DNA from 3 places in the Mesorhizobium sp. 128a genome. Region 2 is predicted to be linked to each of the others. Evidence: riboswitches for the same ligand, from Rfam matches in the RefSeq annotation. Region 2 holds a riboswitch; each other region holds the start of a gene.
What was found. Region 2 has a riboswitch for thiamine pyrophosphate ahead of ACWTU9_RS18590 (YkoF family thiamine/hydroxymethylpyrimidine-binding protein). Riboswitches for the same ligand answer to the same signal wherever they lie in the genome.

Region 1: linked by a shared signal. The riboswitch ahead of thiB (thiamine ABC transporter substrate binding subunit) and the one ahead of ACWTU9_RS18590 (YkoF family thiamine/hydroxymethylpyrimidine-binding protein) in region 2 are both predicted to bind thiamine pyrophosphate.
Region 3: linked by a shared signal. The riboswitch ahead of thiC (phosphomethylpyrimidine synthase ThiC) and the one ahead of ACWTU9_RS18590 (YkoF family thiamine/hydroxymethylpyrimidine-binding protein) in region 2 are both predicted to bind thiamine pyrophosphate.

The regions. Positions count from the first base shown of each region.
Region 1 is NZ_JBSPKY010000002.1:344,228-354,059, forward strand. It holds gene ACWTU9_RS05385 (amino acid ABC transporter ATP-binding protein) at 1-206, opposite strand, end outside; gene ACWTU9_RS05390 (amino acid ABC transporter permease) at 203-883, opposite strand; gene ACWTU9_RS05395 (amino acid ABC transporter substrate-binding protein) at 1,025-1,798, opposite strand; gene ACWTU9_RS05400 (RNA polymerase factor sigma-32) at 2,199-3,056, shown strand; gene ACWTU9_RS05405 (M48 family metalloprotease) at 3,120-4,526, opposite strand; gene thiQ (thiamine ABC transporter ATP-binding protein) at 4,863-5,615, opposite strand; gene thiP (thiamine/thiamine pyrophosphate ABC transporter permease) at 5,624-7,231, opposite strand; gene thiB (thiamine ABC transporter substrate binding subunit) at 7,487-8,494, opposite strand; TPP riboswitch at 8,538-8,652, opposite strand; gene ACWTU9_RS05425 (thiamine diphosphokinase) at 8,882-9,526, shown strand; gene ACWTU9_RS05430 (ABC-F family ATP-binding cassette domain-containing protein) at 9,528-9,832, shown strand, end outside.
Region 2 is NZ_JBSPKY010000011.1:1,163-10,994, reverse strand. It holds gene ACWTU9_RS18595 (ABC transporter permease) at 1-480, opposite strand, end outside; gene ACWTU9_RS18590 (YkoF family thiamine/hydroxymethylpyrimidine-binding protein) at 655-1,263, opposite strand; TPP riboswitch at 1,254-1,366, opposite strand; gene ACWTU9_RS18585 (hypothetical protein) at 1,562-1,927, shown strand; gene ACWTU9_RS18580 (DUF2934 domain-containing protein) at 2,064-2,303, opposite strand; gene ACWTU9_RS18575 (hypothetical protein) at 2,396-2,599, opposite strand; gene ACWTU9_RS18570 (DUF1236 domain-containing protein) at 2,703-3,032, opposite strand; gene ACWTU9_RS18565 (DUF982 domain-containing protein) at 3,244-3,603, shown strand; gene ACWTU9_RS18560 (hypothetical protein) at 3,563-3,862, opposite strand; gene ACWTU9_RS18555 (hypothetical protein) at 4,050-4,322, shown strand; gene ACWTU9_RS18550 (PRC-barrel domain containing protein) at 4,420-4,704, shown strand; gene ACWTU9_RS18545 (hypothetical protein) at 4,806-4,955, shown strand; gene ACWTU9_RS18540 (hypothetical protein) at 5,057-5,275, opposite strand; gene ACWTU9_RS18535 (hypothetical protein) at 5,546-5,953, opposite strand; gene ACWTU9_RS18530 (hypothetical protein) at 6,140-6,889, opposite strand; gene ACWTU9_RS18525 (hypothetical protein) at 7,329-7,565, opposite strand; gene dinB (DNA polymerase IV) at 7,796-9,037, shown strand; gene ACWTU9_RS18515 (excalibur calcium-binding domain-containing protein) at 9,041-9,310, opposite strand; gene ACWTU9_RS18510 (sensor histidine kinase) at 9,519-9,832, shown strand, end outside.
Region 3 is NZ_JBSPKY010000029.1:508-10,339, reverse strand. It holds gene ACWTU9_RS30185 (sensor histidine kinase) at 1-1,011, opposite strand, end outside; gene ACWTU9_RS30180 (dicarboxylate/amino acid:cation symporter) at 1,233-2,627, shown strand; gene ACWTU9_RS30175 (hydroxymethylpyrimidine/phosphomethylpyrimidine kinase) at 2,858-3,619, opposite strand; gene ACWTU9_RS30170 (thiamine phosphate synthase) at 3,610-4,215, opposite strand; gene ACWTU9_RS30165 (thiazole synthase) at 4,212-4,985, opposite strand; gene thiS (sulfur carrier protein ThiS) at 4,990-5,187, opposite strand; gene thiO (glycine oxidase ThiO) at 5,156-6,157, opposite strand; gene thiC (phosphomethylpyrimidine synthase ThiC) at 6,154-7,977, opposite strand; TPP riboswitch at 8,082-8,198, opposite strand; partial or broken gene ACWTU9_RS30145 (potassium transporter Kup) at 8,866-9,832, shown strand, end outside.

The DNA of each region.
Region 1 (9,832 bases), on a different contig from region 2:
GGACGGAATGCCAGCGTCTCGTCGCCGATGCGCACCGTGCCGGAGGTCGGGATCTCCAGGAGGTTGATACAGCGCAGCAGCGTGCTTTTTCCCCCGCCGGACGGGCCGACCAGCGCGGTGACGCTGCCTTCGGCAATGGTGACCGTCACGCCTTTCAGCACCAGATTGTCGCCGAAGCGCTTTTCGATGTCGGTGAGGCCGATCATGAGCGCGCCTCCAGAAAGCCGCCATAGCGGTTCAGCCGCTCCTCCAGCCGCGTCTGCAAGGCCGATAGCACCGAGCTCATTGCCAGATAAAGGATCGCCGCTTCGACATAGAGGATCAGCGGTTCATAGGTGGTGGCGACGATGCGCTGCGCCGCCTGGAACATCTCCGGCACGGTGATGGCGGCGGCCAGCGAGGTATCCTTGACCAGCGAGATGAAGGTGTTGGACAGCGGCGGCACCGCGACGCGACCGGCTTGCGGCAGGATGGTGCGCCGCATCGCCTGGCTCCAGGTCATGCCGATCGAATAGGCCGCCTCCCACTGCCCTTTCGGCACCGAGCCGATCACGGCGCGGATGATTTCGGAGGAGTAGGCGCCGATATTGAGGGTGAAGCCGATCAGCGCCGCCGGAAACGCATCGAGCAATATGCCGACCGAGGGCAGGCCGTAAAAGATCAGGAACAGCTGCACCAGAAGCGGCGTGCCGCGAAAGATCCAGACATAGAAGCGAACCACGGCGACCAGAGGCTTCGGACCGAACAGCCGCACCAGGGCGACAACCAGCCCGACGAAGAGGCCGAGCGCAAACGACAGCAGTGTCAGCGGAACGGTGAAGATCAAGGCCGCCCACAGCAGCGTCGGCAACGAGTCCAGCATCAGGTAAAGCCAGTGCGGCACGAACGGCTCCTTCCCTCACAGACTGCCGGCGATGACCGGAAGTGCGATTGTGCTTCTCATATCATGTGAAAAACGGCGGGCCGTCAAAGACGGCCCGCCGCTGTTGTGTCATTGCCGGCGGCGATCGCCGGGAGACCTTCGTTACTGCGAAACGTCTTGGCCGAAATAGGTGTCGGCGATCTTCTTGTAGGTGCCGTCGGCCTTGATGTCGGCCAGCGCCTTGTTGATCGCGGCCACCAGTTCCGGATCGCCCTTGCGCACGATGACGCCGGAATAGTCGGCGTTTTCTTCCTGCGCCGCGATCTTCACATTGGCGTCGGGCTTGTGCTTCTTGAAGTCGAGGAACGACAGGCTGTCATTGATGGTTGCGTCGGCACGACCGGTGAGCAGCAGCTGGATCGACTGATCGAAGCCGTCGGTGCCGACGAGCTCGGCACCGTTGGTCTCGGCGAGCTTGCCGAAATTCGAGGTCAGCGACTGTGCCGACTTCTTGCCCTTGAGGTCGGCAAAGGTCTTGATGTCGGTGTTGTCGCCGCGCACGATCAGCACCGCCTTGGAGGCGATATAGGGTTCGGAGAAGTCATACTTCGCCTTGCGCGCGTCGGTAATGCCGACCTCATTGATGACAGCGTCGTAGCGGTTGGCGTCAAGGCCGGCGATCAACCCATCCCATTTGCCTTCGAGGAACTCGACCTTCACGCCGAGCTTGTCGCCGATCGCCTTGGCGATCTCGACGTCGAAGCCGACCAATGCTCCGGATTCGTCGTGATAGGTGAACGGCGCGTAGGTGCCTTCGGTGCCGACCTTGATGGTGCCGGCCTGCTTGATCTGGTCGAGATTGGCGCCGGCATGGCCCGATGTGACGGCCAGAACCTGCAGTGTCCCGGCGACGATGAGCGAATTGAGCCATTTCATTTTTCTGTGATCCCGTCCTTGGCCGGTGTCCGGCGTCTTGTGAGAGCCGGAAACTGACAGATAGAGCGCCGCAGAATAAGGAACCAGATTTCAAAAAAATGCCGATCCAGAAATCAGATTCTCAAAGCTGATCTGATCCATGCCAATCGGCCCGCTTTGCAGTGTCGGCTCACTCTCCCGAACAGCACAATGCAACCGCCATCGGCGGCGGAACCAATCCCCGGTGTGGCACGTTCATGCCGTGTTGTAGGGCGCTGCGTTTCCATTTCAAGAACCCCAGCTGCGCCAGACCCAAAGCAATTCCAGGAAAAGTGGGAAACCGGTTTTCCGTCCGGAATTGCGTCAGACCAGGATAGCGGCCTCCAGGCCGTCCGAAAATGTCCGGGAGCAGGAGCGCGGCATGATCGAAGACACGGCAGGACGGACCATGGTCCGCGCGGCGATGAAGGCCCCCTACCTCGAGCGCGACGAGGAGCATGTTCTCGCCTTGCGCTGGAAGGAAGACCAGGACCAGCAGGCGCTGCACCAGATCACCGTCGCCCATATGCGGCTGGTCATCTCGATGGCTTCGAAATTCCGTCATTACGGCCTGCCGCTCGGCGATCTGGTCCAGGAAGGGCATGTCGGGCTGCTGGAAGCGGCGGCGCGTTTCGAGCCGGAGCGCGAGGTGCGCTTCTCGACCTATGCGACCTGGTGGATCCGCGCCTCGATGCAGGACTACATCCTGCGCAACTGGTCCATCGTGCGCGGCGGCACCTCGTCGGCACAAAAGGCGCTGTTCTTCAACCTGCGGCGTCTGCGCGCCCGGCTGGCCAATAGCGCCGAGCCGATCTCCAACGCGACGCTCTATCGCGAAGTCTCGGTAGCGCTCGGCGTCTCCGAGGCCGATGTGGCGATGATGGATTCCAGGCTTTCCGCACCTGACTCCTCGCTCAACGCACCACTCGCCGACGATGCCGGCACCACCGAGCGCATGGATTTCCTGGTCTCGGACGATCCGCTGCCGGACGAAGTCGCCAGCGACACCATCGATTTCGAGCGCCGCCTGCTCTGGTTGAAGGCAGCGCTCGGCGCACTCAATGCCCGTGAACTCAGGATCATCGAGGAACGCCGGCTGACCGACGACGGCGCGACACTGGAAGCGCTTGGCGAGACGCTCGGCATTTCCAAGGAGCGTGTCCGCCAGATTGAGGCCCGCGCCATGGAAAAGCTGAAGGTCGCGCTGATGAAGCAGAACCCGGAATTCATGGCGGCCTAAGCAATTCCAGGAAAAGTGTGAGCGGTTTTCCGTCCGGAATTGCGTCAAACGAAATGCCTGGCGCTATTTGTCCGTTACGATCTTGACCTTGTCCCCGGCCGAAACCGAGGCGCCCGGCGACATCGCGTTGAGCACCCTGAACAGATCGAGCTTGCGGTCGACGCCGACCATCTGCGCCGAGAGCGAGCCCATGGTCTGGCCGGCCTGAACGGTGACGACACGGATATGCAGCGGCTTCAGTGCCGCCTTCTCAGTCGCACTCAGGATGCGGAACGAGCCGCTGACCGAGCGCGCCACGGGATCGAGCGTGGTGCTGGCCGAGGGAGCCGCCGTCAAAAGCCGGTAGACCTGGCCGCCGGCGCGGATCACCGCAATGTCGAACTGCCAACCATCGGCGCCGGCGTGCGCGGTCGCCGCCTCATTGCCGTTGATCGTCTCCTGGCGCACGCTGGTCTCGTCGAGACCGGCAACCCAGCCGCTCCTGATATAGTCGGTCAGCGCGCGGTTCTTGTCGATCGATACGCCGTCGAAGCGGATCGCCATGTCGCCGGGGCCCGTTGCCGTCACTGCCGCCGCCGTATTGTCGATGATGAAACCGTCCGGCACGGTGAACGACACGCCGAGGCCCGGATGCAGGAAGGTCTGGCCGCGCACATAGCCTTCTTCCGGCGTGTCGCCGTAGAGCAGGCCGTCAATGCCGGCCAGGAAGGAATCGCGGTCGCGCGTGCCGACGCCCGGCGCACCGAACTGGCGGGCGTGGCGCTGCGCCAGATCGATACGCTGCGGCGTGTTGGGGTGCGTGGCCAGGAAGTCGAGGCTGGCATCGGTGGCGCCGCTGATCGAACGGAAGTCGGTATAGGCCGACATCGACTGCAGGAAGCGGCCGGCGGCATAGGGATCGTAGCCGGCCTCGCCGATCGACTTGATGCCGATGGCGTCGGCCTCCAGCTCCTGGTTGCGAGAGAACTGCGCCAGCCTGAGCTTGCCGCGGATCAATGCCGCCTTGGCGGTCGGGCTGTCGCCGAGCACATCGGAAACAACCTTGGTCGCCAGGCCTTCCTCGGCCTCGAGCTGCTGGCGCTGCAGGCCATGGTTGGCGGTGACGTGGCCCATCTCATGCGCGATGACGGCGGCGAGCTCGGCCGAATCATTGGCCAGCGCCAACAGGCCGCGGGTGACGTAGAGATAGCCCCCCGGCAACGCGAAGGCGTTGACGTTGGGCGAATTGAGGATGGTGATGCGATAGGTCTGGGTCGGATTGGCCGACACCACGGTCAGGCTGCCGACGACCTTGGCCACCATCCGCTCGAGCTTGGGATCGGAATATTCGCCGCCATAGGTGGCGAGGATGCGCGGGTGCTGCGCCTTCGCAAGCTCCGCGAGCTTGCTGTTGGCGGCGACATTGTCAACCGTGATCGGCTTGTCGGAAGGCTGAAAACCGGATTCCTGCACCTCGGGCGGCGTGAACATCTGGCAACTGGCCAGCGCCACGGCAAGGCCGGCCAGCGCGAGGAAGCGCACCAGCGGTCTGCGTCTCAAAGTGTCAGTGCCGGTCGACAGCGCGGCGTCCCTTCAGCTTTCGGCGCATGACCTGGACCCAAGGGTCCACGCCAGCGAAAAATCGAATTTTCAGTGGCACATCCTGCACAAATCAAAAAACCTACAGCGTTTTACACATCCAGACGGATGTGGCGCTGTAGGGGGCAAATCACGGCTCGTGCCGGACCAGTACTGGGCGGACCTAGCCACATCAACCGGACCATGGCAAGCAAGCGCCACATCACCTGTAGCCGGTTTGGTCGTAAATTATGTCCGCTTCCGGGCAATATCGCGTGAACCGCCCGAACTTGCGCCGATATAGCGTCGAAACGCTTCAGGGCTAGTGCCATCGAAAAAATCGGCGGCAAGTCCCGTTGCGGCAACCCTGCTATTGTCCAGAAAAACCATCTCCTCGCCGATGCGGCGCGCGTCTTCCGGCTGATGCGTGACGAACAGCATGGTCATCGCGCGCTCGGCATGGACGCTGGCCACCAGGTCGAGCATGTCGTCGCGCAGTGCGGGTCCGAGCGACGCGAACGGCTCGTCGAGCAGCAGCACCGGCCGGTCACGCACCAGCACGCGGGCGAGCGCCACGCGCTGCCGTTCGCCGCCGGAGAGCTCGCGCGGCAGGCGCTTTTCCTTGCCGGCAAGGCCGACACGCTCAAGCGCTTCGGCGATTGCGGCGCGGTCGGCTTGCGTCAGATTAAGCGACGGCGAGCGGCCGAGCCCGACATTCTTCTCGACAGAGAGATGGGCAAAGAGGTTGTTTTCCTGGAACACCATCGAGACCGGCCGTGCCGACGGCGCGGAAGCGCCGACATTGGCGCCGCCGATCAGCACGCGGCCGGATTGCGGCGTCTCGAAGCCGGCGACCAGATTGAGCAGGGTCGACTTGCCCGAACCGCTCGCGCCCATGATGGCGGTGATCTTCGACGCTGCGAATTCGACATCGAACAGGAACGGCGTCTCGCCATAGCGGAACACGACCTGGTCCAGCCGCACGGCCGCGCCTTTTTCCATGGCGGAAGTCACGATCTTTCTCCTCGTCCCAACCAGTCCGCGGCGACCACGAGAGCCAGGCAGACCGCCCCGAGCAGCAAAGCCAGTCCGGCGGCGTCGGCCGTGCGGTAGCTGCCCATCCGCGCCAGCAGGAGATAGGGCAAGGTCTGCACCGAATCGCTGCCGAACAGCGCGATGACGCCAAGGTCCCCGAGCGACAGCGCCATGGCGAACGCAAAGCCGGTGGCCAGCGGCCGCCGTAGCGACGGCCAATCGACCAAGCGTAGCCGGTTCCAGCCGGAAATGCCGAGCTGTGCGCACAGCTTTTCGTGGCGTTCGCTCGCTGCATCATAGGCCGGACGCATCGCACGGATGGCAAAAGGCATCGCCATCACCGCGTTGACGGTGACGACCATGACGGGCGCGATGGCAAAGACGTCGCTGAACGTCCGCAGCAAGAGGAACCAGCCGGCGCCGATGACGATGGGCGGCACGACGAGGACAAAACCGGCGCCGGTGTCCACGGCGTGCTCGAGCAACGAACGCGCGCCGGAGCGACGGCTTAGCGACAGCGCCCGGCGCGCCATGATCAGCGACAGCGACAGCGCCACCGAAAGCAACGCCGCCAGCAGGCCGAGACCGGCGCTGGTCAGCGTCGCCTGGCGCACTGCGCTCTCGCCGGCCAGCCGACTGAGGTCGGCGCCAAGGCCGGATGCGACGGTTGCCGCCATCGGCCCGGCGACGAACAGCAAGGCAAGCACGATCAACGCCGTGTTGAGCGCCGTTTCGATCGGGCCGGCCAAGAGATAGCGGCGTGGCGCCACCGGCAGGTTGGCGTCGCCGGTCACATTGGCCCCAAGCCGCGTCAGCGCCAGCACGACGGCAAAGGTCAGCGCAATCTGCAGCACCGTCAGCGTCACAGCCCGCGCCGGATCGAAGTCGAAACGCAGCGCCTGGTAGATGGCGACCTCCAGCGTCGTCGCCGCCGGCCCGCCGCCGAGGATGAGGACGATGGTGAAGGAGGTGATGCAAAGCATGAAGACAAGCCCGGCGACAGCAGGCAGAGCCGACCGCAGCACCGGCCATTCGATCAGCCGAAAGGCTGGCCTCGCCCCCATGCCGAGCTGGCTTGCAAGCCGCCATTGATCGGCTGGCACCGTGCCCAGCGCTTCGAGGAACAGCCGCGTTGCCAGCGGCAGGTTGAAGAAGACATGCGCGACGAGGATGCCCGACAGGCCATAGATATCGGGCCAGCTTCGGCCGGCGATTGCGGCGAGATAGCCGGCTCGGCCATAGAGCGCCAGTATGCCCAGCGCCGCGACGATGGCCGGCAGTGCCAGCGGCACGGTGAACAGCTGCAGCATGAAGCCGCGGCCAAGGAAGCGCGGGTGCCGCGATAGAGCGCGCGCGACGAACAGCGCCGGCACGACGGAAAGCAGCGTTGAGAGGACTGCCTGCCAGAGCGTGAAGCGGACGACCCGCAAGAGATAGAGATCGAAGGCGGACGCAGCGCCTGCGAGGTCATGTGCGCCTTCGCGGATGAGCCCGGCGAAGGCGCCGCCGATCAGCAACGCGATTGCCGCAAGCGCGATGATGCCGGCTGCGATGCGGGGATCGGCGGAGTGTTGCGTTCGCATGTCGCGCTAGCCAACATTGCGGTTGGCTGGCGGAAACATTTCACGAAAGCCGAGTTCCCGCCCACCCCCCTCTGGCCTCCCGGCCATCTCCCCCGCAAGGGGGGAGATTAGCAGCTTCGCTCCTCTCGCCGCCTTTGCAGTGCTGGAGATTGACGAAAGCGATTGAGCGCTTGATCTCCCCCCTTGCGGGGGAGATGTCCGGCAGGACAGAGGGGGGCGCCGTAGAGCAGTCATCTTTCGATCATACAGCCAAACCTACTTGCTCATCACCGCCAGCCATTCATCGACCCAGGCCTTGCGGTTGGCCGCGACCTCTTCCGGGCTGAACAGCAAAGTCCTGGTCGGCTTGACCAGCCTGTCGAACGCCGGATTGAGCGGCTTGTCGGTTTTGCCCGCCGGGAACATCCAGTTGGTCTCGGGGATCACATCCTGGAATTTCGGCCCGGCCATGAAGGCCATGAACTTTTGTGCCAGCGGGTTCTTCTCACCCGTGGTGGTGATGCCGGCGACCTCGATCTGCAGATACTCGCCTTCCTCGAAAGACGCCCCCTGATAGCGCTCGGTGTTCTCGGCCACCATGTGGTAGGCCGGCGACGTCGTGTAGGACAGCACCATCGGCGCCTCGCCCTTGGTGAACAGGCCGTAGGCCTCGCTCCAGCCCGGCGTCACCGTCAGCACTTTCGGCTTGAGCTTCGCCCATGCCTCCGGCGCCTTGTCGCCATAGACCGATTTGACCCACAGCAGCAGGCCGAGGCCCGGCGTCGAAGTCCGCGGATCCTGGATGACGATCTTGTCGGCAGCGGCGCCCTCGACCAATTCCTTCAGGCTCTTCGGCGGGCTCTTCAGCTTTTCGGTGTCGTAGACGACGGCGAAATAGCCATAGTCGTAGGGGACGAAAGTATCGTCGCTCCAGCCGCCCGGCACGTTGTTTTCGGCCACCGCGCCATGCGGGACGAACAGCCCGGAGGCCTTGGCTTCCGCAGTCAGGTTGGTGTCGAGGCCAAGCACGATATCGGCCTTGGTCGATGCGCCTTCCAGCTTGACGCGGTTGAGCAGCGCGACGCCGTCGGCGACCGAGACGAAGTCGAGCGTGCAGCCGCATTCGGCCTCGAACTCCTTCTTCACCGCAGGGCCCGGCCCCCAGTCGGCGGTGAAACTCTCATAGGTGTAGACGGTGAGTTTTTCCTGCGCGGATGCAGGCGCAGCCAGAAGCGAAACAGCAAGGCCCAGGGCTGGGACAAGACGGGACAAGAACATGCGCATCGGCGCCTCCTTCGTTCGTGTTGAAAGGAATTGAGGCGTCGGGCTGTCCGAAGCGTCTAATCCCTCCGCCGGTACAAACCGGATCAGGTTCAGCGGGTTGGCGAGACTGCCTCTCAGCCGGTCCGCGAAGATCGCGTCCGGCACCCCGTTAGAGCGTTTCGACACATAGGCCCGGCCAAGGTGCCACGCAAGCGGAAGTTTGCTCGAGCATGATCCCGGACCGAAGGTCTGCGAACGCAAAGAGTGGGAACCGGTTTTCTCAAAAAAGATCATGCTCCAAAAAAGGATCTGGATCAGGATGACGATTCAACCAAACGTCATACTGATCTAGAGGCGGAAGGGCTCGGCCTTCCGTTTCGCCGGCGGGGCTGGTAAGGGCCACCGGATATGAGCACATTCACCATCCTGCTTGGCGGCGATCTCATCCGCACGCCGCGGCTCGACCGCCAGGTCGAAGGCACGCGCGTCATCGCCGCGGACGCCGGCATCGGCCATGCCCGCCTGCTCGGCCTGATGCCGGAGCTTTGGGTCGGCGACTTCGATTCCGTGCCGGCGGACCTGCCCGCCGATCTCGCCGCAGTGCCACGCCAGGTATTTCCGCCCGAAAAGGACAAGACCGACGGCGAACTGGCCATCGCCGCCGCACTGGAGCGCGGCGCCACCAGCCTGATGCTGGCCGGCGCTTTCGGCGGCAAGCGCGCCGACCATGCATATCTGCACCTGGCGCTCAGCCTGCGGCTGGCCGAGGCAGGCACAAAAGTGCTGTTGACCAGCGGCGCCCAAGAAGGCGTCCCCCTTTTGCCGGGCAAGGCCGGCTTCGACTATGACGACGGTACGCTGTTTTCCGTGCTCGGCTTTTCCGATCTCTCGGGCCTCACCGTTTCCGGTGCCAAATGGCCGCTCGACCATGTCGAGGTCGACTTCGGCTCGTCGCTGACCATCTCCAATGAGGTCAAAGGCAAGCTCGAAATCGCACTTGGCCATGGCCGCGCGCTGCTGCTCGCCCATCCCCATCCCTTGCCTGAAAGCTGACATGGCCCCGCCCCTTCTCAACCTCGACGGGATAAAACTGACTTTCGGCGGCACGCCGTTGCTCGACGGCGCCGAACTCACCGCGTCCGCCGGCGACAAGATCGCGCTCGTCGGCCGCAACGGCTCCGGCAAATCTACGCTCTTGAAGATCGCCGCCGGGCTGATCGAGCCGCAGGACGGCGAGGTGTTCCGCCAGCCTTCGGCGACCGTGCGTTATCTCCCGCAAATGCCCGACATGGATGGCTTTGCCAATGTTCGTGCCTATGTCGAGGCCGGGCTCGGTCCCGCCGACGATCCCTACCGCGC
Region 2 (9,832 bases):
GCGCCCTGCCCCCATGGCGGCGAGCATCTGGGAAATCTCCTTGCTCGTCGTGGCAAACCCCTCGACCAGCGCCACCATCATCGGGAAGAAGGTGACGAGCGCGACCAGCAGGATCTTTGGCATCAGCCCGAAGCCGAACCACAGCACGATGAGCGGCGCGATCGCCACCAGCGGCAAGGTCTGGCTGACGATCAGAAGCGGAAAGAGTGCGCGGCGCAGCGGGGCCAAGAAATCGACCAGCGCCGACAGCACGAAGGCAGCCACCAGCGAGCAGGCAAAGCCGGCCGATGTGGCGCGGATGGTGGGAAGCGTGTTTTCGGCGAGTGCTGCGCGGTTATCCCAGGCCTGCAGCAGCACGCGCGACGGCGCCGGCAGCATGGTGGGCGCTGCGCCGCCATAGCGGGCGTAGAACTCCCAGGCCACGAGGAGCAGGGCGAAGGAAAGGGCGGCGGGTGCGAATTTGGCGATGACCGAGGCCATAGCTGATCTCCCCCCTTGTGGGGGAAATTGGATGTCGCATCCGCCTTCGCCGACCGCCGAAGCTTCCCCTTCGCCCTGCAGCTCAAGGTCAGATGTGAAGGCATCTCCTCCACGCAATGGGTTGGGCAAAACAGCCACGGCAATTTCCCTCGACGGCACGCGAAAAAGCGCGGCTCAGACGGCGCTCGGGCTGTTCGCCGAAATCGTGATGTCGAGGGTGACGTGGCCGGCGCCCGGGCCGAAGCGGCAGAAGGCCTCCGTGAGCGTTGCAAACACCGCGCCGGCATCGCCACGCAGTTTGGTGCAGAAGTTCTTTGAGCGATCAAAGACGCCGGACTGCTTCAGGAAATCGATGCAGCCATAGATCTCATCCATATGGTCGCCCGTGCCCATCACATAGAGCGAGAACTGCGCTGCCACCGGCTGGTCGGTCGATGGCGTCGCCTGGACGGCACGGATCGCGGCGACCTTGCGCTCGTCCAGCGGAATGGCGGGTCCCCCGGTCTGGTCGGAGCGGCAGATCGGATCGTCGGGCTCACCCGGACAGCCGCGCGAAACCGCAGCCGAAAGCACGCAGTGCCTGCCGCTTTTGGCCGCCGCCACGAACAGGTCGCGCATGGCGGGGAACAGCACTTCGGGCGGCCCGACCAAAAGCGTCGAGATGTCGTCGGTCTCGATCCGCAGCCGGTCACGCCAGGGATCGAGCGCGCCAAGCGCGCCAAGGATGACGCCGACGAAATCGTCGGTCATGGGATAAAGGGAAATCTGTGCGCCTGAAAACATCGCCCGCCTCGCTCCGCTGGTATTATCCAGATCAGCTTTAGGGTCCGAAGGCTTGGCGCCCTCATCTCAGCCCCGACCATACGGAGCACCCCTGTGGATGAGCGGGTTAAAGCACTGTTCGACGCATTGGGGAAGAGTCTTTTTGAAACGTCACGGTGGGAGTGTTGGCCAGATTTCGCCTTCTCCCTTGTGGAAGAGGCAAGTCACGTCCCGCGCTGAACAGTTCAAATTGTACGAAGTCGGCTTGACGTTATTTCGTACATAAAGTACGATAATCTTTTCAACAAGGGGGAATTCCGTGAGCACAGCGAACCATGCCGCCTTCGCCGACCTCTCCCGCCCGCTGTTGTCACTGCCACTGCTGCCGCCCTTGTCGCTCGACCAACGCGAACGCCTTGCCGGAGCCTGGCGAATGGCCAGCCAGGACATCGCCGACGATATCCGTTTCATCCGACAGTATCTGAAGGTGATTGCCGAGAAGGAGGAGAGGCTGTCGACCGGCACGCTCGTTCACAGCCGCGCCTATGTCGAGGCCTGCGCCGGCTGGCTGCCGCAGACGGTGGCGCGCTATCTTCGGCACCTACGCCAGATCACCGAATGCGAACTGGCCATGACAGCTGCCGGTATCCGCTTTGCGCTGTCGAGTTATGCTTGGGAGGCATGAGACGCGGTTAGCCAAACAAAACAAATTGCGCTGCCCGTTGCAGCCGCAATTCGTGAGGTTGAGAGGCTCAAGCTCAACGGCGGGCGCCAAGGATGGCCCCGCCGGGCGACTTCAGCCTTGCCCTATTTCGATTGGCCTATTTCGACTTGGCCTTGCCGGACTTTGCAGCCGCCGGCTTTGCGGCCTTTGGCTTGGCGTCGGCCTTGGCGGGCTTCGCGGCAGCCTTCTTCGCCGCCTTCTTCGGCTTGGCGGCTGCGCCATCGATTTCAGCCGTCGCCTGTTCCCAGTGCTCCTGATGCGCACCTTCGGGCCGGCCGGCGTTTTCCCAAATCTCGTGCGCCCGCTGGCGAATACGGTCCTGTTTGTCGTCCGTCACTTAAGCCTCCGTGGTTGGGTCCGATCGGTTGGTCCAGATTCCACGAAAACATTAGCCGAAAATTCAGCCGGCGTCTTGAGGGACGAGACGTCTCAGTGCTGATCCGAAACCACGGCGACGCCCAGTAGCGCTGCCTTCTTGACAATCAGCCCGGCGAGGTCGGCATCCGAACGATCCGTTCCGGTGCGCTCGCGCAGGAGCGCGATTGCTTCCTTCATTGACAGCAGCGCGGTGCTGCGCTCGGCCAACAGCTTGTCACAACACGCCGCCACATTGGTCTCGACATGCGGCAACATGGCAATGCTCCTTTCTTTCGTCGTTCGGCCCTGCCGCCCTTCTTGGGAAGAACGACAGGGCCTGTATCACCGATAAATGGTCAGGTCGGTCGTCGAGCGTTACTCACTCGACCACCTCGACAATCCTGCGCGTACTGGGATCGACCAGGACGGTGTGGTTGTCGACGACGGCGTATCTGTACTGAACGTCAGGAACCTCCTGCAACTCGACAGTGTCGGGCAAGGCGGAGCCGACATTCAATTCGACGCCGAGCAGATTGATCGACGCAAGCGGATGTTTCTTTACGTATTGGCGCACGACCGTGCGCTGTTCGGGGGTGATGATCACCTGCTGCTGTGCCGGCTGTGTGACGATGACCTCATCGGCGGCGGCAACGCCGAGGCCGGCAATCATGGCGAGCCCGGCGACAGCGGGAATATGGACGGTTTTCATCTTCGTCTCCTGTCGTTGTGTGCGAGCTCCGCCGTGTCCCCGCACGAGGCGAAAACAGCACAAATCGAGATGGCGGGCTCCTGGAGGCAAACGCCGCCAGTACGGTCTTGTTCCGCAAGCGGCTACTAAATTGATCGCCTTTCAGGTCATGTCAGCTGGAACCGCATCGGCATGATTGGCATTGAAGACGATCCCTCAGGAGACTTTCAATATGGACGATTTGCGGCTCCAAACTCCGGTGGCGATTGCGGTGGGCGCCGGCTTCAAACGCAACATCGCGACGTTGGCCGAGATGCATAATTTTCTTAAGGAATGGCCGCAGGCCAGACGCGGCAAAATCTACGACACGGCATTGAGGGCTTGCGAAAAGGCCAGGGCCGGACACTTGACCAAGGACCAGGCGCGGCGGGCTTTCACAGCCTTTGCCGAAACGGCCGGCATTGCCTGGACCGGCATTGATCCGGTGACTGCGCTGCGTCTTGCCAAGGCTGGAACCGGCCGGCTTCGGTACACAAGGGCCTCAACCGAGATCATTGCTTCGGCGGCTGCACAGGCACCTCGCCGGGCTTGATCACCGGCGTCTTGCCCTGATCCGGCGGCGGCTGCGTCATGCCCTGGTCACCGCTGGGCGGCGGCTGCAGCACGCCGCCGCAAGAACCAAGATCGGTGGTCGAATTGCCATTGCCGTCATCGCCGGGAGGTGGCTGCTGGCCGCCATCCTGGGGCTGCGCCTGGCAAGGCACGGCAGGAGTTCCCTCGCCGCTGTCTTGCGCGGCGGCAGGGCCTGCAAGGGCCAGCAGCGCGCACGGCAAGAAAACAAGAATCTTCATTGTCCGTCTCCGTCTGGAATCGTCTTCGTGTTGGCAAATGCCGCCCAGCGGCAATTGGTTCCCCCAAGTGGTTCCCCCAAGTCGTTCCCCAAGTCGTTCCCAAGCAAGGTGGACCGGTTTCGGGAACCTGCTTGCCGGCGGCGAGTTCCACTTTCTCGATACAGGCACCGACCCAGGGAGAAAAATTATGGACCCGCGTAGAAAGCGAAGCGACGAAGTGGAAGCGCCGGCACCGCGCCAGCAGGACTGGGATGCGCTGCGCGGCGCAAGGATCCTGCCCGACGGAGCAGATGAGGAAAGCCTGCCGGACACCACCGGTGTCGAGAAGGAAGGCGACCTGCCCGAGGAAGACGACGACAACCCCTATCAGGACAGTGACGATACCTTGCCCGACGATGCCGAGGAAGCCGCCATCGGTCGCGACCCGGCGCGGCGCGGTGGTCCTTTCGACGAGGTGTAGTCCCGAAGCTGTCTGCGCCGAAGTTTCGTGGTGTTTTACCGGAACCCTTCGCCTGTTCGCTGGTTAGGAAATTGTCCGAACCCAGAGGAGATCGATCATGGATCACACCAATCACGCACGACTTGCCAGCACGGAACTGACGCCCGACATACTCGAAGGCGCGACCATCTATGGTCCTGACGATAAGAAGATCGGCTCTGTCGATCATCTGCATGGCAGTCAGGTTGTCATCGACGTCGGCGGCTTTCTTGGCATCGGCGCCAAGCCGGTGGCTGTCGCCGCCAGCCAGCTTGACTTCATGCGCGACGAGGATGGCGACGTCCACGCCGTCACCAGTTGGACCAAGGAGCAGCTCAAGGCGATGCCGGAGCATCGAGACTGATATTTTTCGAAGGGTCGGGCTGCGGCCGGCCCTTCGTTCGTCACGCCAGTGCGCCCTCGCGGCTTGGCTTCAGCGGCGCCCTGGGGATCAGGGAGAGACCGATGATCCGAAAACTCAAATCAGGAAAATACCGCCTCTATTCGCGCAAGGTCGATGAAAAGACCGGACGGCGACGCAATCTTGGCACTTTCGACAGCCGCGAGGCGGCCGAGAAGCACGAACGCGAAGTCCAGTATTTCAAGCGCCATTGAAAGCGCTCATCTGGCCTCTTCAAGCGCGCAGGTAATCGCCCGAGCGTGCGCGTGCACGCTTCGGCAGCGCTCGAAAAGCCGACGGTCGCGCGATCGGGCCTTCAGTTCGCGGAATCGCCAAGTGCTTCGGTGACGAAGGACGCGGCGATCAAATCGTCCGCGTCGAGGCGTAGGGAGCCTTCGCTGCCCCCCATGATGGCTGCGACCTTCTGGAATGTCTGCATCTCGTATTCGGTAATCCTGGCGTTTCGCATCCTGGCTTTCAGATCGGCGACGCGTCTGCCCAGTGAGGCGGACGCCCCGATTTCTCTTTTCGACATGGTGTCGTGCTCCTCCCTCAACCCTGTTTTGCCCCTTGCCCGCTCGGACGTCGTACTCACAGCTGCCCAAATATAAGGCAGCACGAATACAGTCGCGGCAACGCGCGGTACCAGGGAAGGTTCCAGCGCCGAATGGTCACTAAATAATACGGGAGGGCCGGCAGCCGAGGCGACGGCACGCGCTGCAACCGCTGGCTGCAGCCATCAGGCAAACCAACCCGCGTCGCTATTCGCGACGCGGGTCAGACTTCAATTGCCTTGCGCGGACAGTCAGCGAGAAACCGACGGCACGGCTGCGGCCGAACGTGCCGTTTCGGGTGAGAACACCACGAAAGCAAAGACCAGAACAGCGGCGGCGACGATGAGCGAGCCGCCGGCAACAACAGGCTCAAGTGCCGGATTTCCCTGCAGCATCACGTAGAGGGCAGGCAGCATGATCACCACGCCAACCGTATAGAGCCAGTAGTGGATGATGGCGACGCGGCGTGCCGCCTTTTGCGGATTGAGCGCGTAGTAGCCGCCGAAGATGGCGCTCGTCACCCAGCCCAGCAGGTTGATATGCGCATGCGCCGGGAAGGCGCTGTGATCGCCTGAGATCGCCATCTGCAGGCCAGCCGCAATTCCCAATATCAGGAACACGATGGCGGTTTTAAAGAAAAGTTCCGAAACCCTAGGCATATCGTTTTCCCCCTAGCCGTTTACCCCGACATTGCGAAGGCTACACTCGGCAGCGAAGATTTTCCATGCCGTACTTGGGGTTAGCACCGCTTTTCCCTTGATATTGGCAGTTCCCTCGTGCCGGCAAAAAAACCGCCGGGGCGAACCCCGGCGGCATGTAGATTGGGCCGTTTCAGCCGGTGGGCGTTACGGCGTTGGCGCAGGTGCCAGCTTGGCCGCCATCTGGTCGATCTTCTCGGCAAGCACGCCGTTGGCCCAGTCGGTGACCTCGGCGTCGACCGGCTTGTTGGCCATATCGGCGAGTGCGTCATCGAGCGATGGGATGTTGCCGGTAGCTTCGGCGGCCGCATCCTTGGCATCCAGTGCCGCCTGAGTGGCGTCATCCACCGCGGTCTGCGCGGCGTCGAGATCGGCCTGGGTCGGGACCTCGTCGGGCGGGGTAAGCGGGTCAGCCGCTTTCGCTTCTAGCGCGTCGAGCGCGGCCTGGGCGTCGAGGACCGCCTGATCAGCGGCATCTACCGCGGCTTGGGCGTTCTTGGCAACTGCCGAAGCAGTCACATAAGCCTGAACGCCGGCGAACTTCTTGCTCTTCGAGTTCAAATAGGCGTTGATGTTGCGTTGCAGCGAGTTCAGCCGGCCGAGCTTGGCGTGGATGTTCTTTTCCTTGGGCGTCGCGGCGACCTCAACGTCATCGACGTCGGCCTCGTCGTCGGTCGAGGCCTTTTTGCCGTGAGCCGATGCCGACTTGCCATGCGAAGCGCTGTTGCCGGATTTGCCGCTATTGCCGCCGCCATGGCCGTTGCCGCCGCCGTTACCGCCACCATGGCCGTGGCCACCACCGTTACCGCCACCGTTGCCACCGGCACCAGCCAGGGCCGGAGAGGCCAGGAGCGCAAACGCGGCAAGCGCCGCCAAAAGAGTTTTTCGGGATGTCATGATACCTCCTCGGGGGATAGCCGCCACCGCTGACTCGCTATAGCAGCGCCATATGAGAATTTGCTAATTCGATGGAGTAAACTTTAGATAAATGTGGTTGCGATACGCGACAATCGGCTTGCAAACAGGTTGGGCAAATCTTGTAACCAATTGATATATAAATATAAATATGAACACCCTTGGGCGAACCGGCCCTTTGCGCGACTGACGCCCTATACTGATCAGACCTTAGGCCTAAATGCTGGGATACTTAGGTCGCAACCAGTGGAACCCATGACCGTCGTCGCATAACTTATCGAGCAGTATCGAACACAGATTTAACATCACCAGCCATCAACTTAATGATAAAGCTTCCAGAACGGAGCCTTCGGCGCATCGGTGATGGTCAATTGTCGCCCGGGACGGACGGCCTTTTTTTCAAGCGCTTGCGGCATTGAGCCTATGGCATCAGCAGGATATCGGCGCCCGGCTGTTCGTCGAACAGCACCGCACAGCCGCGTCCCAGCGCGACCGCCGACAGTGCGTTGGCGACAGCCTCGTCCGGCGACACAAAATCACCGGTCAGCACCCGCAACTCTTCCACCGCCTTGGCCATAGACACGCAGTGTCCGGCAACGCGATCGCTCGTACAGGCGTCAACGACGCTGACGAGGTCGCTCATCTCGAACTGGCCCATACCGGCCTCCACGAAACAGTGTCCCATCGAGACAATGAACGCCGTGGCGAGAGACAATGTTCCCTGCATCCGGCGGCAAGGCAGATCAATCGACGGCCGGATCTCCGGCGAATTCACTGGAGGTTAAGCACCGCGCTTGACAGCGGACCCTGTTTGTTCTCTATTTGTTCCTAAAACCCACTCTCGCAATAGGCGCGGCTAATGCTGCAATGCCTAAAGGAACGGCCGGGATGGAACCCACCATCCTGCATGCGGATCTCGATGCCTTCTATGCCTCGGTCGAGCAGCTGCTCGACCCGTCGCTCAGGGGCAAGCCGATTGCCGTCGGTGACGGCGTCGTGCTGGCCGCTTCCTACGAGGCCAGGGTTTTCGGCGTGCGCGGCGGGATGCCGGGACGACGCGCGCGGGAGCTCTGCCCGCAGTTGATCTTTGTTGGCGGAAATTTCGGCGAGTACCAGAGGCTGGGCGATGCCGCGATAAAAGTGCTCGACGATTTTACGCCGCTGGTCGAGCGCATCTCCATCGACGAGGCCTTTGCCGATGTCGCCGGCTGCACGCATCTGTTCGGGGCGCCGGCCGAGATCGCCGCCACGGTGCGGCGGCGTGTGCGGGCCGAGCTCGGCCTGCCGATCTCGATCGGCGTGGCGCGCACCAAGCACCTGGCCAAGATCGCCTCGCAAGTGGCGAAACCCGACGGGCTGGTGGTCGTCGATCCGGCAACGGAGCTCGCCTTCCTGCACGACCTGCCGGTCGGCTTGATGTGGGGCGTCGGCCCGGCGACCAAGGCGCGGCTGGCAGAGGTCGGTGTCGAGACCATCGGCCAGCTGGCCAAGACCCATAGCGGCGCGTTGCGCCGGCTGCTCGGCCCCGCCGCCGGCGAGAAGCTGGCATCGCTGGCCTGGAACCGCGACCCGCGAAAACTCGAGACGCACCGGCGGGCGCACTCGGCTGGCGCACAGTCGGCACTCGGCAAGCGGCCGGCCGAGGCCCATGTCTTCGGACCTGTTCTTCTGCATCTGGCAGACCGGGTCGCCAGCCGGCTCAGGGCGAAATCGCGGCCCGGCCGCACGGTGACGGTGCGGGTGCGTTTCGCCGATCTGCATGCGGTCACGCGCTCGGTGACGCTCGATCAGCCGATTTCGGCAACCGCGATGCTGGCCGAAATCGCCGAGGAGCTGGTGCGCGGCGTGCTGGCCGCCAACCCGCGAGAGAAGACTATCTCGCTGCTGGCGATCTCGGTGTCGCAGTTGGAAGAAAGTGCCGAGCTGCAGCTCGAGTTGCCGCTCGGCCTCGATGACGAGAAGCAGCGGCCCGGCAGCAAAAAGGGCCTGGCGCGCTTTGGCGCCGACCGCGCCATCGACAAGATCCGCCAGCGCTTTGGCAAAGAGGCGGTCGGCTACGGCGCGGTGGCGCTGGAAGCCCGGCGCTCGGTTCCCGACGCCTTCCGCGAACTGGCGGAGAAGGAACTGTGAGACCTATCGGCCGGTGCGCCAATAGCGATGCACCTTGACGCCGCTTGCACTTGCCCCATTCCAGGGCTCGCAAGCTATGCCGTCACGGTCGGCGTCGTGTGTCGGCCAGTAGCCCGGTTCTCCCACATGCGCGGGGGCCAGGCCGACTGCACGGGCAGCGCTACAGTTCGGAAATGCCGCGAGGTGCCTGAGCACGGCCCATGGCTGTTCGAACCGGACGCCCAGAAAGCCGTAGACGATGTAGCCGAACAACAGGATGAACGGGGCCAGCATGGCCAACCATCTCAACCTGCCCGACCCGCCGTGGCGGCGATGCATTGGCCAACGCAGGAACGGCAGGAGCATCACCCTTGGCCGCCAAAACTTTCGATGGGGGGAAAAACGTGCACAGGCAATGTCCCAAACGCTGCACTGCCTCTATAACAAGTACGGGTAGGAAAGGTAGAACGTGCGATTGCTTGGGGTTTTCCTGGGAGAGTTCTTGCAGCGGTGGGGCAGACTATCGCTGGCCCTGCAGTTCCTCATTGCCGGCGGTATCGGGCTGCTGGTGGTGATGCTGGTGGTTGGCCTGTGGGTGACTTCGCAGATCCGGCAAGGCGTCATGCGCAATTCCGCCGCGACCACGGCGCTCTATGTCGACAGCGTGATCGCGCCGCTGTTGCCCGACATGCGCAAAAGCCGCGAGCTCGACGACACCGTCAAGCGGGCGCTGGACGAGACGCTCGACCAGGGTGCACTCGGCAAGCGGCTGGCGTCGTTCAAGCTGTGGCGGCGCGACGGCACGATCCTCTACGC
Region 3 (9,832 bases), on a different contig from region 2:
TGCTGCCAGGCCGAGGAGCGGAAGCACGATCCCAAGCGCCAGGAGCTGCATGCCGCGGACAGCGGCAGCGAGCGGCACTTCCGCAGGGACGAGATAGTCGAGCCGCCAGGGCGTGGTGGGGACCGGCCTTGAGAGGCGCAGATATTCCGCGTCGTTGCTGCCTGGCGTGACGACATGGACAATCGATACGTCCTGGCTCAATGCCTGGGGGCGCGTGATCGGCAAGGGCATAAGCGGCGCATCTCCGACCTGCTCGCTGTCGCGGATCGCGGCAAGGTTGGGCCCGGCAAGGGCTGTTGTCGTCATGAAGCGCCAGGATGGAATGCTGGTGACCAGCACGACACCATGTTCGTCGCTGACATAGGTCGGCCGATTCGCCTCGCGCCAGTTCTGCTCGAGCTGGTCGAATTCCATCTTGACGACGACGACGCCGAGAGGTGCCGTGGCGCTGCCGACACGCCGCGAAATGTAAAGACCGGGATGCTTGCTCACATTGCCGAGCGCGAAATATTCGGCTGTTCCGGTTTGCATCGCCCTGGAGAAGTAGGTGCGAAAGCCGTAGTCGCCGCCCACAAAGCTGTTCGGCTCGCGCCAGTTGCTAGACGCGGCCGCTATGCCATCGGTGCCAGCAACGTAGAGCACCGATGCCTTGGTGCCGGAGACAAGGTTTTCAAGCTTGCGGTTCAGTACATCGATCGCGACGGCATCGCGCCGCGCCAGAGCATCGTGCACTTGCTGGTCCTCCGACAGCAGCAGCGGCAGTGCGCGTGGATTTTCCAAAACAGCGCTAAGCAGCGCCACTTTCAGGTTGGCATCTGTGCGCGCCTGTGCCGCCAGCGCCTTGAGCTCGATGTCACGAGCGTAGAGGCCGGAGCCATGGAGCGCCGCGGCAATGATCGCGAGCCCTATCGCAGCGAACCCAACCCAGGCTCGGACCGCACGCCTGCCGAGTTGCTCGGGCGTCGAAGACAGGTCGGAGGTGCGGCGCTGCGGCATCACCCATTTGTGCATATTTTCGCACAACGGACAATCGAATTTGTGCGGGAAGCCGCGCTTTTTGCCCAGAGGCAAGCGGCGTGAATTGATGATTAGGCGTGAGAGATCAAGGATTTACCGACGCCAGGCTTCATCTGGCACACCAGTTGCGAACTCAGATTCAGCAGCCGCGAGGCTGTTGAAGCTCAACGTGCCGGGAGGTCGGGTCTCCCGATCGGCGCGCAACGGAGGATATCATGCAGACAAAGATCGCTGCCGCCGAGCCGCGCGGCAAGGTTCCCTTCTATAGGCATCTCTACGTGCAGGTCCTGGTGGCAATCGCCGCCGGCGTGCTGCTTGGACATCTCTATCCGGAGACAGGTGCCGCGATGAAGCCGTTCGGCGACGCCTTCATCAAACTGGTGAAGATGATCATTGCGCCGGTGATCTTCCTGACGGTCGCGACCGGCATTGCCGGCGTATCCGACCTGCAGAAAGTCGGCCGTGTCGCCGGTAAAGCGATGATCTATTTCCTGGTGTTCTCGACGCTGGCGCTGGTTATCGGCCTCATCGTCTCGAATGTTGTCCAGCCCGGCGCCGGCATGCACATCAATCCGGCCACGCTCGACGCATCGAAGGTAATGACCTTTACCGAAAAGGCGCATGACACCACCATCGTCGGCTTCCTGATGAACATCATCCCCGATACGATCACCGGCGCCTTCGTGCAGGGCGATGTATTGCAGGTACTGTTCTTTTCTGTGCTGTTCGGCATTGCGATGGGACTGGTCGGCGACCGCGGCCGTGCCGTCGTCGATTTTCTGCAGGCGCTGACCGCACCGATTTTCCGCCTTGTCGCCATATTGATGAAGGCAGCCCCCATCGGCGCCTTCGGCGCCATGGCCTTCACCATTGGCAAATACGGTATAGGCTCGATGGCCAATCTCGCCATGCTGATCGGCACGTTCTACGCGACCTCGCTGCTGTTCGTGCTGATGGTGCTCGGCGCGGTCGCCCGCTACAACGGCTTCTCGATCGTGGCGCTGATCCGCTACATCAAGGAAGAGTTGCTGCTGGTTCTCGGCACCTCCTCGTCAGAGGCGGCGCTCCCCGGCCTGATGGTCAAGATGGAACGCGCCGGCTGCAAGCGCTCGGTCGTCGGCCTGGTCATCCCGACCGGCTATTCCTTCAACCTCGACGGCACCAACATCTACATGACGCTGGCGGCATTGTTCATCGCACAGGCGACCGACACGCCCCTCACTCTCGGCGACCAGGTCCTTTTGCTTCTCGTCGCCATGCTCAGCTCCAAGGGTGCCGCCGGCATCACCGGCGCTGGCTTCATCACGCTGGCTGCGACGCTGTCGGTCGTGCCCGCCGTGCCGGTTGCCGGCATGGCGCTGATTCTCGGCGTCGACCGCTTCATGTCGGAGTGCCGGGCGCTGACCAACCTCGTCGGCAATGCGGTCGCGACCATTGTCGTGGCGCGCTGGGAAAAGGAGCTCGATCAGGCGAAGCTCGCCGCCGCTATGGCCGGTGAATTGCCAGACGAGACAGACCTGTCACTGCCGCAAGTCGAGGATGTCTCCACCTCACCCAACAATCGACCACGGTTCTGGGGCAACGAGATGTATGAAAGCAAACCTCATTGAGACGATTTCCGCCCGGGCCGGCTTTGCTGCCGGGCGGCCTTGTCGGCCACTCGCACCATCGAAAACCGGGCGGAACCAACTGCTGGTCGTCATCCCTGGCAATCTTTGCGCCTTGTCACCCGAGGAGGGCACCTGTGGCGTCGAATGACGCTAAGTTTACCAATCCGGCTCGGCCGGCGCTGAGAGCCAAGCGACAATCTCTTCGATGGGAGCACGGATGGCTAGGCCGATCATCCGGCAGAATTCTCTTTAAGCCTCTTGAGCACAAATCGCTTGCTTTCAAGCACGCTCTCTTCAAGCGAGCTCGCATTCGCCAGATGCGCGGCGACCGCGCTGGCCAGCATGCAGCCCGTTCCGCGCATCGATCCAGCAAGACGGGGCGTGTCGAAGCGAATGGGTTCCTGATTGGAACTCAACAGAATGTCTGTTGATCGCGGTCCCGTCGCGTGGCCACCCTTGAGCAAGAGAGCCTGCGGCCCGGCCGTAAGCAGTCTTTTTCCCTGCCGCAGCGCCTCATCATCGTCCGCTGCCGTTTCCGAACCGACAAGGACCGCCAGCTCGATGAGATTTGGCGTGACGAGCCGGCAGAGCGGCATGAGATCACGTTTCATGGCGCCGATCGCGCCTACCTCCAAAAGCGGCCTGCCTGACGAGGAGGCCAGCACCGGGTCAAGTACTGCCGGTATCCCCGGATTTTCGCGCAGCACTCCGGCAACAGCGACAATGATCTCAGCCGTTGAGAGCATCCCGATCTTGATGGCCGACACCTTGTTGGCCCGCAGTGCGGCGCGCATCTGATCGGCGACTAGGCCGGGTTGCAGATGATGGATTGTAATCACGGCATCATGTGTCTGCACCGTCACCGCGGTAACGGCAAGGCAGGTGCGCACGTCGACGGCAGAGATCGTCTCGATATCGCGTGCAACGCCGGCACCCCCGCTGGAGTCGGATCCCCCGACGACAAGCACGTGCGGCTCTTGCCTTAGCGCCACCGGTTTGTCTTCTCGATCCATTGTTGCGTGCGCGCTTCGGGATCGGCATTCAGCGTAATGTCGGTGACCACTGCCGCGCAGTCTGCGCCAGCCTCGAAGACACCGTCGAGCCGGTCAGGGTTGAGGCCGCCGATGGCAACCAACGGAACCGGTGCAACTTGTTGCTTCCACGCGCTGATCCGTTCGAGCCCTTGCGGCGCCCATCTCATCTTCTTGAGGCTAGTCGGATAAATGGGTCCCAGCGCCACATAATCCGGCTCGGCCGCCAGCGCCGTTTCCAGTTCGGTGTGATCGTGGGTCGAAAGCCCGAGCTTCAATCCGGCGTATTTAATCGCCAGCAGATCGGCCGCAGCCAAATCCTCTTGACCGAGATGGACGAAGCCGCAGCCTTCCTTGATGGCCAGCCGCCAATAGTCGTTGATGATCAGTTGGCAACCATGGACCGTGCAGACGTCGTTAGCGCGGCGGATTTCCGTCCGCAGCGTGGCCTCATCCCTGTCCTTGATGCGCAACTGCACCAGCTTCACGCCAAGCGGGACTAGCCGTTCAATCCAGGCAGCGCTGTCGACGATCAGGTAGAAGGGGTCGCGCTTCATGAAAAAACCGCCCTGCCAAATGTCGGTGTCGACGGCATGGCGACATCGCGCGGTTCGAGCATTCCCGAGCAGAAAGCCTCACGGCCGGCATCGACCGCTTTGCCGAACGCACCCGCCATACCGACCGGATCGGCTGCCTTGGCAACCGCGGTGTTCAAGAGCACGGCGTCAAAGCCAAGTTCCATGACGGTTGCCGCGTGCGACGGCCGTCCGAGCCCCGCATCGACGATCAGCGGAATGCCGGGGAAATGTCCGCGCATCGAGCGCAGCGCCAGGGTGTTGACCGGGCCGAGCGCGGAACCGATCGGCGCGCACCATGGCATCAGGACCTTGCAGCCCGCGTCCAGCAGCCGTTCGGCAACGACGAGGTCGTCGGTGGTGTAAGGGAAGACCGCAAAACCGTCTTCGCACAGGATGCGGGCCGCTTCGACCAGGCCGAACACGTCGGGCTGCAGCGTATCGTGGTTGCCGATCACTTCGAGCTTGATCCAGGACGTGCCGAAGACTTCGCGCGCCATTTTCGCGGTCGTGACGGCTTCCTTGGCGGAATGGCAGCCGGCGGTGTTGGGCAGGACCTGGACGCCGAGCGACCGGATCAACGACCAGAACTTCTCGCCAGCCTTGCCGCCTGCCATTTCACGGCGGAGCGAGACGGTCACCACTGACGTGCCCGATGCCCTGACAGCATCGGCGAGGATGGCCGGTGAAGGATATTGGGCGGTGCCGAGAAGCAGGCGTGAGCCAAGCGCCGTTCCAAAGAGATCGAACATGGCGCTAGCCTCCCTGCATGGGCGACAGGATATCGATCCGATCGCCGTCGCTCAACAGGAATTCTACCCGGTCGGCTTTGTGCACGAGGTCGCTGTTGACGGCCGTTGCCAGCCAGTCGCCCTCATAGCCGAGCGCGGCAAGCAGCGCCGCCAGTGTCGCGGCATCACTCTCAAGCGCTTCGCCGTTTACGATAAGTTGCATGAGCAAGTTCCTCGGATTGGGCATGATCGAAGACTAATCCGGTCGCCAGCCGCGCCATGGCGGGCGCAAGAAGGAAACCATGGCGGTAGAGCCCGTTGATCGCGACGCCATTTCCACATGCTTCGACACGCGGCAGATTGTCGAAAAAGGCTGGACGAACTCCGACGCCGGTCTCGACGATACCGGCCTCGCCGAAGGCCGGGTGGAGCGCGCAGACCGCGCTCAGAAGTTCCATCATCGAACGGACCGTGATCGGACCGCTGTCATCGCTCTCGATCATCGTCGCGCCGACCATGAAACGGTGATCGGGGCGCGGCACCACATAGAGCGGAAAGCGCGGATGCAGCAGCCGGACTGGGCGCGACAGCGAGACATCGGGTGTGCGCAGGATCAGCATTTCACCGCGAACGCCGCGCAGCCTCTCATCGCCCGCCGCCATTCCCATGCAGTCGATCTCGCGGTCGAATCCGGAAAGCTGCCGAGCGTCCGTGGCAAAGCGGAACTCGACGCCCATCGCGACGAGCTTTTCGTGAAGCGCTGCCATCGCAGTGCGCGGCTCGAGATGCGCCTCGCCGGCGAAGAACAGGGCGCGGCGAAAACGGCCGGCGAGGTCGGGCTCCAGCCGCGCGATTTCCTCCTCATCGATCCAGCGATGGCTCGAGGTGCGGCTTGCGAAGCGGTCAAGCTCGCCCGCATCCCGCGACGTTGCAACAACCAGCGTTCCGGCCCGCGTCACCTGACCTGGCAGCACGGCATCCCACCATTCGGCGGCGCCGCGTCCGAGGTCCAGCACGGGCTGCTCCGCGCTTTCGCGCTCGCACCAGGGCGCCAGCATGCCGCCGGCAAACCACGATGCGCTGCCGCCGAGACCACACCCGATTTCAGCGACGGTGACCGCCGCGCCGCGAGTGGTGAGCTCGAATGCCGCGGTGAGGCCGGCGACGCCGGCCCCCTTGACCAACACCCTCATAACGGCTCCGGCACCTTGGGCGTGGTGTCACTCACCGGCATATAGAGATCGCCGCCCGCGCGGTATTTTTCCGCCATCGCCGCCATTCCCTCCTTCTGCGCTTCGGCGCGGATGTCATGGGAGATGCGCATCGAGCAGAATTTCGGCCCGCACATGGAGCAGAAATGCGCTAGCTTGTGCGCCTCCTTCGGCAAGGTCTCGTCGTGGAACGAGCGCGCCGTTTCCGGGTCGAGCGAGAGGTTGAACTGGTCTTCCCAGCGGAACTCGAAGCGCGCGCGGGAAAGGGCGTCATCCCTGATTTTCGCCGCTGGATGGCCTTTCGCCAGGTCGGCCGCGTGCGCCGCTATTTTGTAGGTGATGACGCCGGTCTTGACGTCGTTGCGGTCAGGCAGACCGAGATGTTCCTTCGGCGTGACGTAGCAGAGCATGGCGGTGCCGAACCAACCGATCATCGCGGCGCCGATGCCTGAGGTGATGTGGTCGTAGCCCGGCGCGATGTCGGTCGTCAGCGGTCCAAGCGTATAGAATGGCGCCTCGCCGCAGATGGCGAGCTGCTTGTCCATGTTCTGCTTGATCTTGTGCATCGGAACATGTCCGGGTCCCTCGATCATCACTTGGCAGTCCTTGGCCCAGGCGATCTTCGTCAGTTCGCCGAGCGTTTCCAGCTCTGCGAATTGCGCCGCGTCATTGGCGTCGGCGATCGAGCCCGGACGAAGGCCATCGCCGAGCGAGAAGGACACGTCGTAGGCTCTGGCGATGTCGCAGATTTCTTCGAAATGCTCGTAGAGGAAGCTTTCGCGGTGATGGTGCAGGCACCATTTCGCCATGATCGAGCCGCCTCTGCTGACAATGCCGGTAACCCGCTCGACGGTCAGCGGGATGTAATGCAGACGGACGCCGGCATGGATGGTGAAATAGTCGACGCCCTGCTCGGCCTGTTCGATCAGCGTATCGCGATACACCTCCCAGCTCAGATCCTCGGCGATGCCGCCGACCTTCTCCAGGGCCTGATAGAGCGGCACCGTGCCGATCGGGACTGGTGAATTGCGCACGATCCAGTCGCGGATGTTGTGGATGTTGCGGCCGGTCGACAGATCCATCACCGTGTCGGCGCCCCAGCGGATCGCCCAGACCATCTTTTCCACTTCCTCCGCCATCGACGAGGTGACCGCCGAATTGCCGATATTGGCGTTGATCTTCACCAGGAAATTGCGGCCGATGATCATCGGCTCGCTCTCGGGATGATTGATATTGGCAGGAATGATTGCGCGCCCGCGCGCTACTTCGTCGCGCACGAATTCCGGCGTGACGAAGTCTGGGATCGCGGCGCCGAAGGCCTCTCCGTCGCGTTGCAGCTTGCCATGCAGGATCTCGCGACCAAGATTCTCGCGAATGGCAACGAATTCCATTTCGGGTGTGATGATGCCGGCGCGGGCATAGGCGAGCTGGGTCACAGCCTTGCCCTGCTTGGCCTTTAGTGCCCGATTGCGGATGGGAAATTCCGGCGTCAGGCGCTCGCCTGTCGCAAACCCGTTGTCTTCCGGTTGCACATGACGGCCGTCATAGGTCTCGAGATCGCCGCGCGCCATAATCCATCCGTGGCGAAGCCGGGCAAGTCCTTTTTCTATGTTCGTTTCAATCGCCGGGTCGGTGTACGGACCTGACGGATCGTAGACCGTCACCGGGGGCTCCCCGGCAGTCGGGTGCACGCTTATCTCGCGCATCGGCACCCGGATTTGCGGATGGATAATGCCGGTCTTGTGGATTTTCCGTGAGGCGGGCAACGGCCCCGTCGACACGGTGGGGGTCAAGGCATTCATTTGAGGCTCCTTTGCTCATCTGCATTGGAGACCCAGTTCTGTGCCGGAAGGATGAAAAGTCGCCTTGGTCTACCTGTGCGAACAGGTCTTCGGGCATGGATTCCCGCAAAGCGCTTGCACCGTCCCTACGCCAGTATGAACTGGATCAGGTTCAACGGGTCACTGCGCCGCGAAAGCTAGCAGTATCTCAGCCCCTTGCCGGGACTCCCCTGGTGAATGCCTTGATTGGACCGGCCCGGCGCCCTTTTGTCAAGCGCATTGGCCCCGCGCCGGAAGGTCAAATTCGGACGGAAGGCCACTGAATGCAGGAAGGGAACGGTTCGTCCGCGCTCGATTTTGTCGCCGCGAGGCGATGAAGATCTGGACGCCCAATTCTATCACAAGCCTTCCGAAATGCTACATCTGAAACCATCAAAATATTGACTTTCAAAGTTCCCCAGTCGATTTAATGGACCAAGATCACGTGGGAAGTGCGTCGTTTATGCAGGTCAGAATATTGTACAATAGTCCAAATATGTCCAGCTTTTCAGATGAAATATTGTCTTCCAGGTCCATTGGATAAACAATAGAACTTGCCAATATTGCTCGGCGATGCGACGAGCGACCGGACGGCGCGCCAATCAAGTTCAACTGGCAGCCCTTATGGCAAGTACCAGACGCCTCGGCCGATAGCGGCAGCGCGGCGGGCCCTCTCCTCCCCTCGTCGCGCCGCCCTGTCGGCCGAGGCACCCATCGCAAGGCGGCGCGCGTCTGAAATCCAGGATTGCCTTTGCTGCAGAATAGAGCACCTGTGGGAGCATACGAATGGTCGTCTTGGATTCTGCCAACAATTGTGACGGTGAGGAACTAGCGGAACATCCCGGCTCGGCTCAAAGTACTGAGTTGTTGATGCTGAGTGCGCTCGGTGTGGTCTACGGCGATATCGGCACCAGCCCGATCTATGCGCTCCGCGAAGCGCTGCATGCCTCGTCTGGCGGCAACGTCGCTGACCGCACGGATATTCTTGGCGTGCTGTCGCTTATCATCTGGTCGCTGACGATTACGGTCACGATCAAATACATCATGTTCGTGCTGCGCGCCGACAACCGCGGCGAGGGCGGGGTGCTATCGCTGATGGCGCTGGCGCGCGGCAGTTTTCCGAAGCGGTCGGCGGTGATTCTCGGTATCGGCATCGTCGGAGCGTCGCTGTTCTTTGGCGACGCCGTTATCACACCGGCGATTTCGGTGCTGTCGGCGGTCGAAGGCATGAATGTCGTCACGCCCGCCTTCCAGCCTTATGTCGTGCCGTTGACGCTGGTCATCCTCGCCGCGGTGTTCGCGGTGCAGCGCTTTGGCACCGGCGGAGTCGGACTGGTCTTCGGCCCGATCACCGCGGTATGGTTCCTGGCCATCGGCCTTTCCGGCCTCAATCATATTGCCACCGATCCGGAAATCCTGTGGGCAATCAGTCCACACTATATCGTCGCTTTCCTGATCAATTCGCCGGACGTTGCCTTCGTGACGGTCGGCGCCGTCTTCCTCGCCGTCACCGGCGCCGAGGCGCTTTATGCCGATCTCGGCCATTTCGGCCGTAAACCGATCGTGCTTGCCTGGCTGGCAATCGTGTTTCCCTGCCTGTTGCTCAACTACGCCGGACAGGGTGCCTTCATCCTGGCGAATGGCGGCGTCGTCGGCCATCCGTTCTTCGAGATGAACGGGGGCTGGACGCTGATCCCGATGGTCGTGCTGGCGACCGCGGCGACGGTGATCGCCAGCCAGGCGGTGATTTCCGGCGCCTTCTCGCTGACTAGGCAAGCGGTGCAGCTCAACATGCTGCCGAGGCTCGAAATCCTGCATACGTCGGAAAAACAGTCCG